Regions from separate parts of the Pseudomonas sp. COR18 genome, predicted to be linked through region 2. Evidence: predicted binding sites of a transcription regulator. Region 2 holds the regulator's gene; the other holds the start of a gene.
What was found. Region 2 encodes sigma-54, which starts transcription at its own class of promoters, with help from an activator protein. Its sites were predicted from a motif close to ANTGGCATNNANNTTGCTNT; they were not measured.
Positions count from the first base shown of each region.

Region 1: the regulator sigma-54 is predicted to act here: its motif matches at 1,723-1,742, upstream of glnA (glutamate--ammonia ligase).

Region 1 covers NZ_CP183808.1:2,177,951-2,182,151, reverse strand. The annotation lists gene ACM62G_RS10045 (chorismate mutase) at 1-23, opposite strand, end outside; gene glnA (glutamate--ammonia ligase) at 219-1,625, opposite strand; gene thiI (tRNA uracil 4-sulfurtransferase ThiI) at 1,958-3,412, shown strand; gene typA (translational GTPase TypA) at 3,552-4,201, shown strand, end outside.
Region 2 covers NZ_CP183808.1:3,682,123-3,686,323, forward strand. The annotation lists gene ACM62G_RS16990 (HPr family phosphocarrier protein) at 1-134, opposite strand, end outside; gene rapZ (RNase adapter RapZ) at 151-1,008, opposite strand; gene ptsN (PTS IIA-like nitrogen regulatory protein PtsN) at 1,011-1,475, opposite strand; gene hpf (ribosome hibernation-promoting factor, HPF/YfiA family) at 1,485-1,790, opposite strand; gene ACM62G_RS17010 (RNA polymerase factor sigma-54) at 1,870-3,366, opposite strand; gene lptB (LPS export ABC transporter ATP-binding protein) at 3,561-4,201, opposite strand, start outside.

The DNA of each region.
Region 1 (4,201 bases), 1.5 Mb from region 2:
GCGATACGGTTGTTCGGTGACATGGTGGGCTCCGGCTTTTCCGGTGGTGGAGGCAGGGGCCAGAGTTAACGCCACAAGACGCTGCGCACGCCAGTGCATTTTCATGAAAATGCTACCCCCGGCGTCCGGGTTTTCCATCACCCATGAAAAATGCCCCGTCTCTTTCGAGGCGGGGCATTTTTGCAGGTTGTGCCTGCTTGCGCAGGCACGGCCGGATATCAGACGCTGTAGTACAGGTCGTATTCCAGTGGGTGTACGAAGGTGCGGACCTTGATTTCTTCTTCGCTCTTGAGCTCGATGTAGGCGTCGATGAAGTCGTCGCTGAAAACGCCGCCCTTGGTCAGGAACGCACGGCCCTTGTCCAGCTCTTCCAGGGCTTCTTTCAGGCTGCCGCAAACCTGTGGGATTTCCTTGGCCTCTTCAGGCGGCAGGTCGTACAGGTTCTTGTCGGCGGCATCGCCTGGGTGGATCTTGTTCTGGATACCGTCCAGGCCGGCCATCAGCAGGGCCGCGAAGGCCAGGTATGGGTTGGCAGCCGGGTCCGGGAAGCGGGCTTCGATACGGCGCGCTTTCGGGCTGGAAACGTAAGGGATACGGATCGAGGCGGAACGGTTGCGAGCCGAGTAGGCCAGCATTACCGGAGCTTCGAAGCCTGGTACCAGACGCTTGTAGGAGTTGGTCGACGGGTTGGTGAAGCCGTTCAGGGCCTTACCGTGCTTGATGATACCGCCGATGAAGTACAGGGCGGTGTCGGACAGGCCGGCATAACCTTCGCCGGAGAAGGTGTTCTTGCCTTCTTTGGCGATGGACAGGTGAACGTGCATGCCCGAGCCGTTGTCGCCGTACAGAGGCTTCGGCATGAAGGTGGCGGTACGGCCGTAGGCGTCAGCCACGTTGTGTACGCAGTACTTCAGGGTCTGGACTTCGTCGGCCTTGGCCACCAGGGTGTTGAACTTCACACCGATTTCGTTCTGGCCGGCGGTTGCCACTTCGTGGTGGTGAACTTCGACCACCAGGCCCATTTCTTCCAGTGCGTTACACATGGAAGTACGGATTTCGTGGTCGTGGTCGCACGGAGGAACCGGGAAGTAGCCACCCTTGACGGCCGGACGGTGGCCCTTGTTGCCGCCTTCCACGTCCTGGTCGGTCATCCAGGAGCCTTGTTCGGAGAAGATCTTGAACATGGAGCCGGAGATGTCGGACTTGAACTTGACCGAGTCGAAGATGAAGAATTCAGGCTCCGGACCGACGAAAACGGTGTCGCCGATACCGGTGGACTTCAGGTATTCCTCGGCGCGACGGGCGATGGCGCGTGGGTCGCGGTCGTAGCCTTGCATGGTCGAAGGTTCGATGATGTCGCAAACCAGGATCAGGGTCGGCTCTTCGGTGAACGGGTCCAGCACCGCGGTGCTGTCGTCCGGCATCAGGATCATGTCGGAGGCTTCGATGCCTTTCCAGCCGGAAATGGAGGAACCGTCGAACATCTTGCCGATTTCGAAGAAATCGTCATCCAGCGCATCGCGAGCTGGCATGGTCACGTGGTGCTGTTTGCCTTTGGTGTCCGTGAAGCGCAGATCAATCCATTTAACGTCATGATCTTTGATGAGTTGAACCGACTTCGACATGGTGTCCTCCGGGTGGCTTCGGGCTGGATAGTGGAGTAGCCCTGAAATAGTAGTGATGCCGGCGCGAATACTCGGCCAAGGCAACCTGCCTCACAAGGGAGCAAATTGCATGCCAGTGCCCCGTGATGGGTTTTTTGCCCCAATCTCAAGCGTTCCAGCCAGGGTAGGAGAATTTTCGGGCATTCGCTGCACCTTTGTGGTGCCGAAAAATATCGATTCGACCTTTTTTGGTGCGCAGAAAACCGTCCGTACAATAACTGGTCAAACCTTGAGCAATTTCCGCTATAATCCGCGCCCCACTTTTTTCGGCCGGCCGTTCGCGCGCTGTTTTCATGAAACTAATCGTAAAAGTCTTCCCCGAAATCACCATCAAGAGCCGCCCTGTCCGGACGCGCTTCATTCGTCAATTGGCGAAGAACATCCGTGCCGTGCTCAAGGACCTGGATCCGGCCGTGGTGGTGAATGGCGTGTGGGACAACCTCGAACTGGAAACCGCGCTGACCGATCCGAAGGCCCTGCAGGAGTTCAAGGCCCGCCTGTGCTGTACGCCGGGTATCGCGCACCTGCTGCAGGTCGACGAATACCCGCTGGGCGACTTCGACGACATCACCGCCAAGTGCCTGCAGCACTACGCTGACGTGCTGCCGGGCAAGATCTTTTCCGTGCGCTGCAAGCGCGGTGGCAAGCACAGCTTCAGTTCCATGGACGTCGAGAAGCATGTCGGCAGCCGCCTGCGGCGTGAATGCGGTGCCGCCGGGATCTCCCTGAAGGACCCGGAAGTCGAGGTGCGGATCGAGATTCGCGACCAGCGGCTGTTCGTCATCCACGGCCAGCACGAGGGCCTCGGCGGCTTCCCGCTGGGCTCGGTGGAGCAGACCGTGACCCTGATGTCCGGTGGCTTCGACTCCACCGTCGCCGCCTACCAGATGATGCGCCGCGGCCTGATGACCCACTTCTGCTTCTTCAACCTGGGTGGCCGCGCCCACGAGCTGGGGGTGATGGAAGTCGCCCACTACCTGTGGAAGAAGTACGGCAGCTCCCATCGCGTGCTGTTCATCAGCGTGCCGTTCGAGGAAGTGCTGGGAGAAATTCTCGGCAAAGTCGATAACGGTCATATGGGCGTAGTATTGAAGCGTATGATGTTGCGTGCGGCGTCGGCGATGGCCGAGCGGCTGCACATCGATGCGCTGGTCACCGGCGAGGCGATTTCCCAGGTTTCCAGCCAGACGCTGCCGAACCTGTCGGTGATCGACTGTGTGACCGAGAAGCTGGTGATCCGGCCGCTGATCGCCAGCCACAAGCAGGACATCATCGACCTGGCCGACCAGATCGGCACCGGCGATTTTGCCCGGCACATGCCCGAATACTGCGGGGTGATTTCGGTCAACCCCAAGACCCACGCCAAGCGCTACCGCGTGGAGCACGAAGAGAAAGCGTTCGACATGGCGATCCTCGAGCGTGCGCTCGAACGCGCCAGGCTGGTCTCGATCGATCACGTGATCGACGAACTGGGCCAGGATCTGCAGATCGAAGAGGTCAGCGAGGCGCTGGCGGGTCATATCGTCCTCGACATCCGGCATCCGGATGCCCAGGAGGACGATCCGCTGGAACTGGCTGGCATCGAGGTACAAACGATGCCGTTCTATGCACTGAATGCTCGTTTCAAGGAACTGGACCCTACTCGCCAGTACCTGCTGTATTGCGACAAAGGCGTGATGAGTCGCCTGCATGCCCACCATCTGCTCAGTGAGGGGCATGCCAATGTGCGCGTTTATCGACCGAGCTAAGTGCCCGGGGCTGTTTGCCTGTGGCCTGCGTCACCGGCCCCCCGACGCCGCCGTCAAGCTGTAACGGCCACGCCGGACACTACCGTCAATCGCTGCCAAGACTTGTCAGCAAACCGAATCCTCTGATCGAGATACACAAGTGATCGAAAATCTACGCAACATCGCCATCATCGCCCACGTTGACCATGGCAAGACCACCCTGGTTGACAAACTGCTGCGTCAATCCGGCACCCTGGAACGCAACGAGCTCAACGACGAGCGCGTGATGGACTCCAACGACCAGGAAAAAGAGCGCGGCATTACCATTCTGGCGAAAAACACCGCCATCAACTGGAACGGCTACCACATCAACATCGTCGACACCCCCGGCCACGCCGACTTCGGTGGCGAGGTTGAGCGCGTGATGTCGATGGTCGACTCCGTGCTGCTGCTGGTCGACGCCCAGGACGGCCCCATGCCGCAAACCCGCTTCGTGACCAAGAAGGCCTTCGAAGCCGGTCTGAAGCCGATCGTCGTGATCAATAAGGTCGACCGTCCGGGCGCGCGTCCTGACTGGGTTCTGGACCAGATCTTCGACCTGTTCGACAACCTGGGTGCCACCGACGAACAGCTGGACTTCAAGGTCGTCTACGCCTCGGCCCTGAACGGCATCGCCGGCCTGGACCACACCGACATGGCCGAAGACATGACCCCGCTGTACCAGTCGATCGTCGACAACGTGCCGGCTCCGGCCGTTGACCGCGACGGTCCGTTCCAGATGCAGATCTCCGCGCTGGACTACAACAGCTT
Region 2 (4,201 bases):
CCGTCGACCATGCTTTCGGGCGTGCGCCCGACCCGGATCTGGCAGGGATACTGGCCGGCAACGCCGACGAACTTCGCTGAAGCGCGGGCATGCAGGCCCAGCTTGTTGATGATTTCGATTTCCAGAGCGGGCATCGCGATGGTGATCCTTTCAGCTAAGGTCGCGGTGGCGGACCTGGACGTTCTTCAGGGACTGCTGCAACAACTGACCCAGGCGCTCGGTCAGGTAGACGGAGCGGTGGTGCCCGCCGGTGCAGCCAATGGCAATGGTGACGTAAGCACGGTTGCTGGCGGCGAAGCGTGGCAACCATTTGAGCAGGTAGCTGGAAATGTCCTGGAACATCTCCTCGACGTCCGGCTGTGCGGCGAGGTATTCGGCTACCGGCTGGTCGAGCCCGGACTGCTCGCGCAGTTCCGGTTTCCAATACGGGTTGGGCAGGCAGCGCACGTCGAACACCAGGTCGGCGTCCACCGGCATGCCGCGCTTGAAGCCGAACGATTCTACCAGAAATGCGGTGCCCGGTTCCGGCTGGTTCAGCAGCCGCAGCTTGATGGTATCGCGCAACTGATAGAGGTTGAGATTGGTGGTGTTGACCTTGAGGTCCGCCAGGTCGGCAATCGGCCCCAGCAGGTTGCTCTCGTCGCGGATGGCTTCGGCCAGCGAGCGGTTGGCGCTGCTCAGGGGGTGGCGTCGACGGGTCTCGGAGAAACGCTTGAGCAGGGTTTCCTCATCGGCATCCAGGTACAGCACGTCGCACTGGATATGTCGGCCGCGGACTTCGTCCAGCAGTTCGGGGAAACGTGACAGGTGGCTGGGCAGGTTGCGCGCGTCGATGGACACGGCGACCAGCGGTTGCGCCAGCTCGGTATGGATCAACGCCCGTTCGGCCAGTTCCGGCAGCAACCCGGCCGGCAGGTTGTCGATGCAGTAATAGCCGCTGTCCTCGAGTACGTCGAGGGCGGTGCTTTTACCTGAGCCGGAGCGGCCGCTGACGATGATCAAGCGCATGGTTACTGACCGTTCTGCACGTCCAGGACAACCTGATACAGGGCTTCATTGCTTGGTGCGCTACGCAGGCGGTCGCGCACCTCCTTGCGGTCCAGCATGCTGGCAATCTGCCGGAGCAGTTCCAGGTGCGCATCGGTGGCAGCCTGCGGGACCAGCAGCACGAACAGCAGGTCGACCGGGGCGCCGTCGATGGCGTCGAAATCGATAGGGGCGTCCAGGTGCATCAGGGCACTGATGGGCGCTTCGCAGCCCTTGAGCCGGCAGTGGGGGATGGCGATGCCATTGCCAAAGCCGGTGGAGCCGAGTTTTTCACGGGCGATCAGGCTCTCGTAGACATCCTGCATCTCCAGATCGGGCACTTCGCGGCTGATCAGGTTGGCAATTTGTTCGAGTGCACGCTTTTTACTGCCGCCCGGCACGTTCACCAGGGAACGGCCGGGGGTCAGGATATTTTCAAGTCGAATCATGGGAGGATGTTAACGACCCGTACCTTGGAGCAGGTGCAGGTTCTTTTCCTTGTGCTTTTTCAGTTGGCGGTCGAGCTTGTCGGTCAGCAGGTCGATTGCTGCATACATGTCGTCATGTTCTGCATTGGCAACCACCTCGCCGCCGTGGATATGCAAAGTGGCCTCGATTTTCTGCTTCAGTTTCTCGACGGCCATTGTCACCTGTACGTTGGTGATCTTGTCGAAGTGGCGTTCCAATCGGTCGAGTTTTTCACCGATATAGACACGCAGTGGTTCGGTCACTTCCAGTTGGTGTCCACTGATGTTGACTTGCATACAGCTTCTCCTTCGTTGCCAGTGCATAAAGCGGCAAGCCTGATGGCTTGCCACTGGAACGCTGTGGCACGCCCGGCGGTTACATCAACCGCTTCCGTTCGCTGGAAGGCGCGATTCCGAGGGACTCGCGGTACTTGGCGACGGTACGACGGGCGACCTGAATGCCTTGTGCCTCCAGTAAACCAGCGATCTTGCTGTCACTCAACGGCTTTTTCTGATTTTCCGCCGCCACCAGTTTCTTGATGATTGCGCGGATCGCCGTGGACGAGCATTCGCCGCCTTCGGAAGTGCTGACGTGGCTGGAGAAAAAGTATTTCAGTTCGTAGATACCGCGGGGGGTATGCATGAATTTCTGGGTGGTGACCCGGGAAATGGTCGACTCGTGCATGCCCACCGCTTCGGCGATGTCGTGCAGCACCAGCGGCTTCATCGCCTCGTCGCCGTACTCCAGGAAACCGCGCTGATGCTCGACGATCTGGGTGGCGACCTTCATCAGTGTCTCGTTGCGGCTCTGCAGGCTCTTGATGAACCAGCGCGCCTCCTGCAACTGGTTGCGCATGAAGGTGTTGTCGGCACTGGTGTCGGCACGGCGGACGAAGCCGGCATACTGCGGGTTGACCCGCAGGCGTGGCACCGATTCCTGGTTCAGTTCCACCAGCCAGCGTTCGTTGTCCTTGCGCACGATCACGTCGGGGACCACGTACTCGGCTTCGGTCGACTCGATCTGCGAGCCGGGGCGCGGGTTGAGGCTCTGTACCAGTTCGATGACCTGGCGCAGTTCGTCTTCCTTGAGTTTCATGCGCCGCATCAGCTGACTGTAGTCGCGGCTGCCCAGCAGGTCGATGAAATCGGTGACCAGGCGCTTGGCCTCGTTCAGCCAGGGGGTCTTGGCCGGCAGCTGGCGCAGTTGCAGCAGCAGGCATTCGCCGAGGTTGCGCGCGCCGATGCCGGCGGGCTCGAACTGCTGGATGCGATGCAGGACGGCCTCGATCTCGTCGAGTTCGATGTCCAGCTCCGGGTCGAACGCTTCGAGAATCTCTTCGAGGGTCTCGTCCAGGTAGCCCTGGTTGTTGATGCAGTCGATCAGGGTCACGGCGATCAGGCGATCGGTGTCGGACATCGGAGCCAGGTTCAGTTGCCACAGCAGGTGGCTTTGCAGGCTTTCGCCGGCCGAGGTGCGGGTGGTGAAGTCCCACTCGTCGTCATCGTTGCCGGGCAGGCTGCTGGCGCTGGTCTGGTAGACGTCCTCCCAGGCGGTGTCGACCGGGAGTTCGTTGGGAATGCGTTCGCTCCACTCGCCTTCGTCGATGTTGTCGACGGTGGGGGCGGTTTCCTGCTGGTAGGAGGTTTCCGGGATTTCGGGCGTGGTGTTCTGCTCGGCCTTGTCGGCCATTGGATCGCTGTTATCGAAGTCGTCGCCTTCTTCCTGGCGTTCGAGCATCGGATTGGATTCCAGGGCTTCCTGGATTTCCTGCTGAAGATCCAGGGTCGACAATTGGAGCAGGCGGATGGCCTGTTGCAGCTGCGGCGTCATCGTCAGCTGCTGGCCCATTTTAAGGACTAGCGATGGTTTCATGGCAGGGGCTTAACACCTTATTTGCCGGCGCGCATGCGCCATCCACTACAGGGCGCCGGAGCGCCAAACATAAGCAAATTATATGCCCGAAACCGGAGTGTTTGCCTAGAGCGCTGTAACAATAAAAAGCCGGAAAAAGCGGTGGTTCTTATCGAAAACTCATGCGCTCAGGCGGGTATTGGGTTCCCCGATGCTTACAGGCGGAACTCGTGGCCCAGATAGACTTCCTTGACCAGTTCGTTGGCCAGGATGGTTTGCGAATCGCCTTCGGCGATCAGTTGTCCATCGTTGACGATATAGGCGGTCTCACAGATATCCAGGGTCTCGCGGACGTTGTGGTCGGTGATCAGTACACCGATGCCCTTGGCCTTGAGGTGATGGATGATCTGCTTGATGTCGCCCACGGAAATCGGGTCGACACCGGCGAACGGTTCGTCCAGCAGGATGAACTTCGGCGCGGTGGCCAGGGCACGGGCGATTTCCACGCGGCGTCGTTCACCACCGGACAGGCTCATGCCGAGGTTGTCACGGATGTGGCTGATATGGAATTCCTGCAGCAGGCTTTCCAGCTCCTTGCGACGGGCGGCCTTGTCGAGGTCCTTGCGGGTCTCGAGGATCGCCATGATGTTGTCGGCCACCGACAGCTTGCGGAAAATCGAGGCTTCCTGGGGCAGATAGCCGATCCCGGCGCGGGCGCGGCCGTGCATCGGCTGGTGGCTGACGTCCTGGTCGTCGATCAGCACGCGACCCTGGTCGGCCTGGACCAGGCCGACGATCATGTAGAAACAGGTGGTCTTGCCAGCACCGTTGGGGCCGAGCAGGCCGACGATCTGTC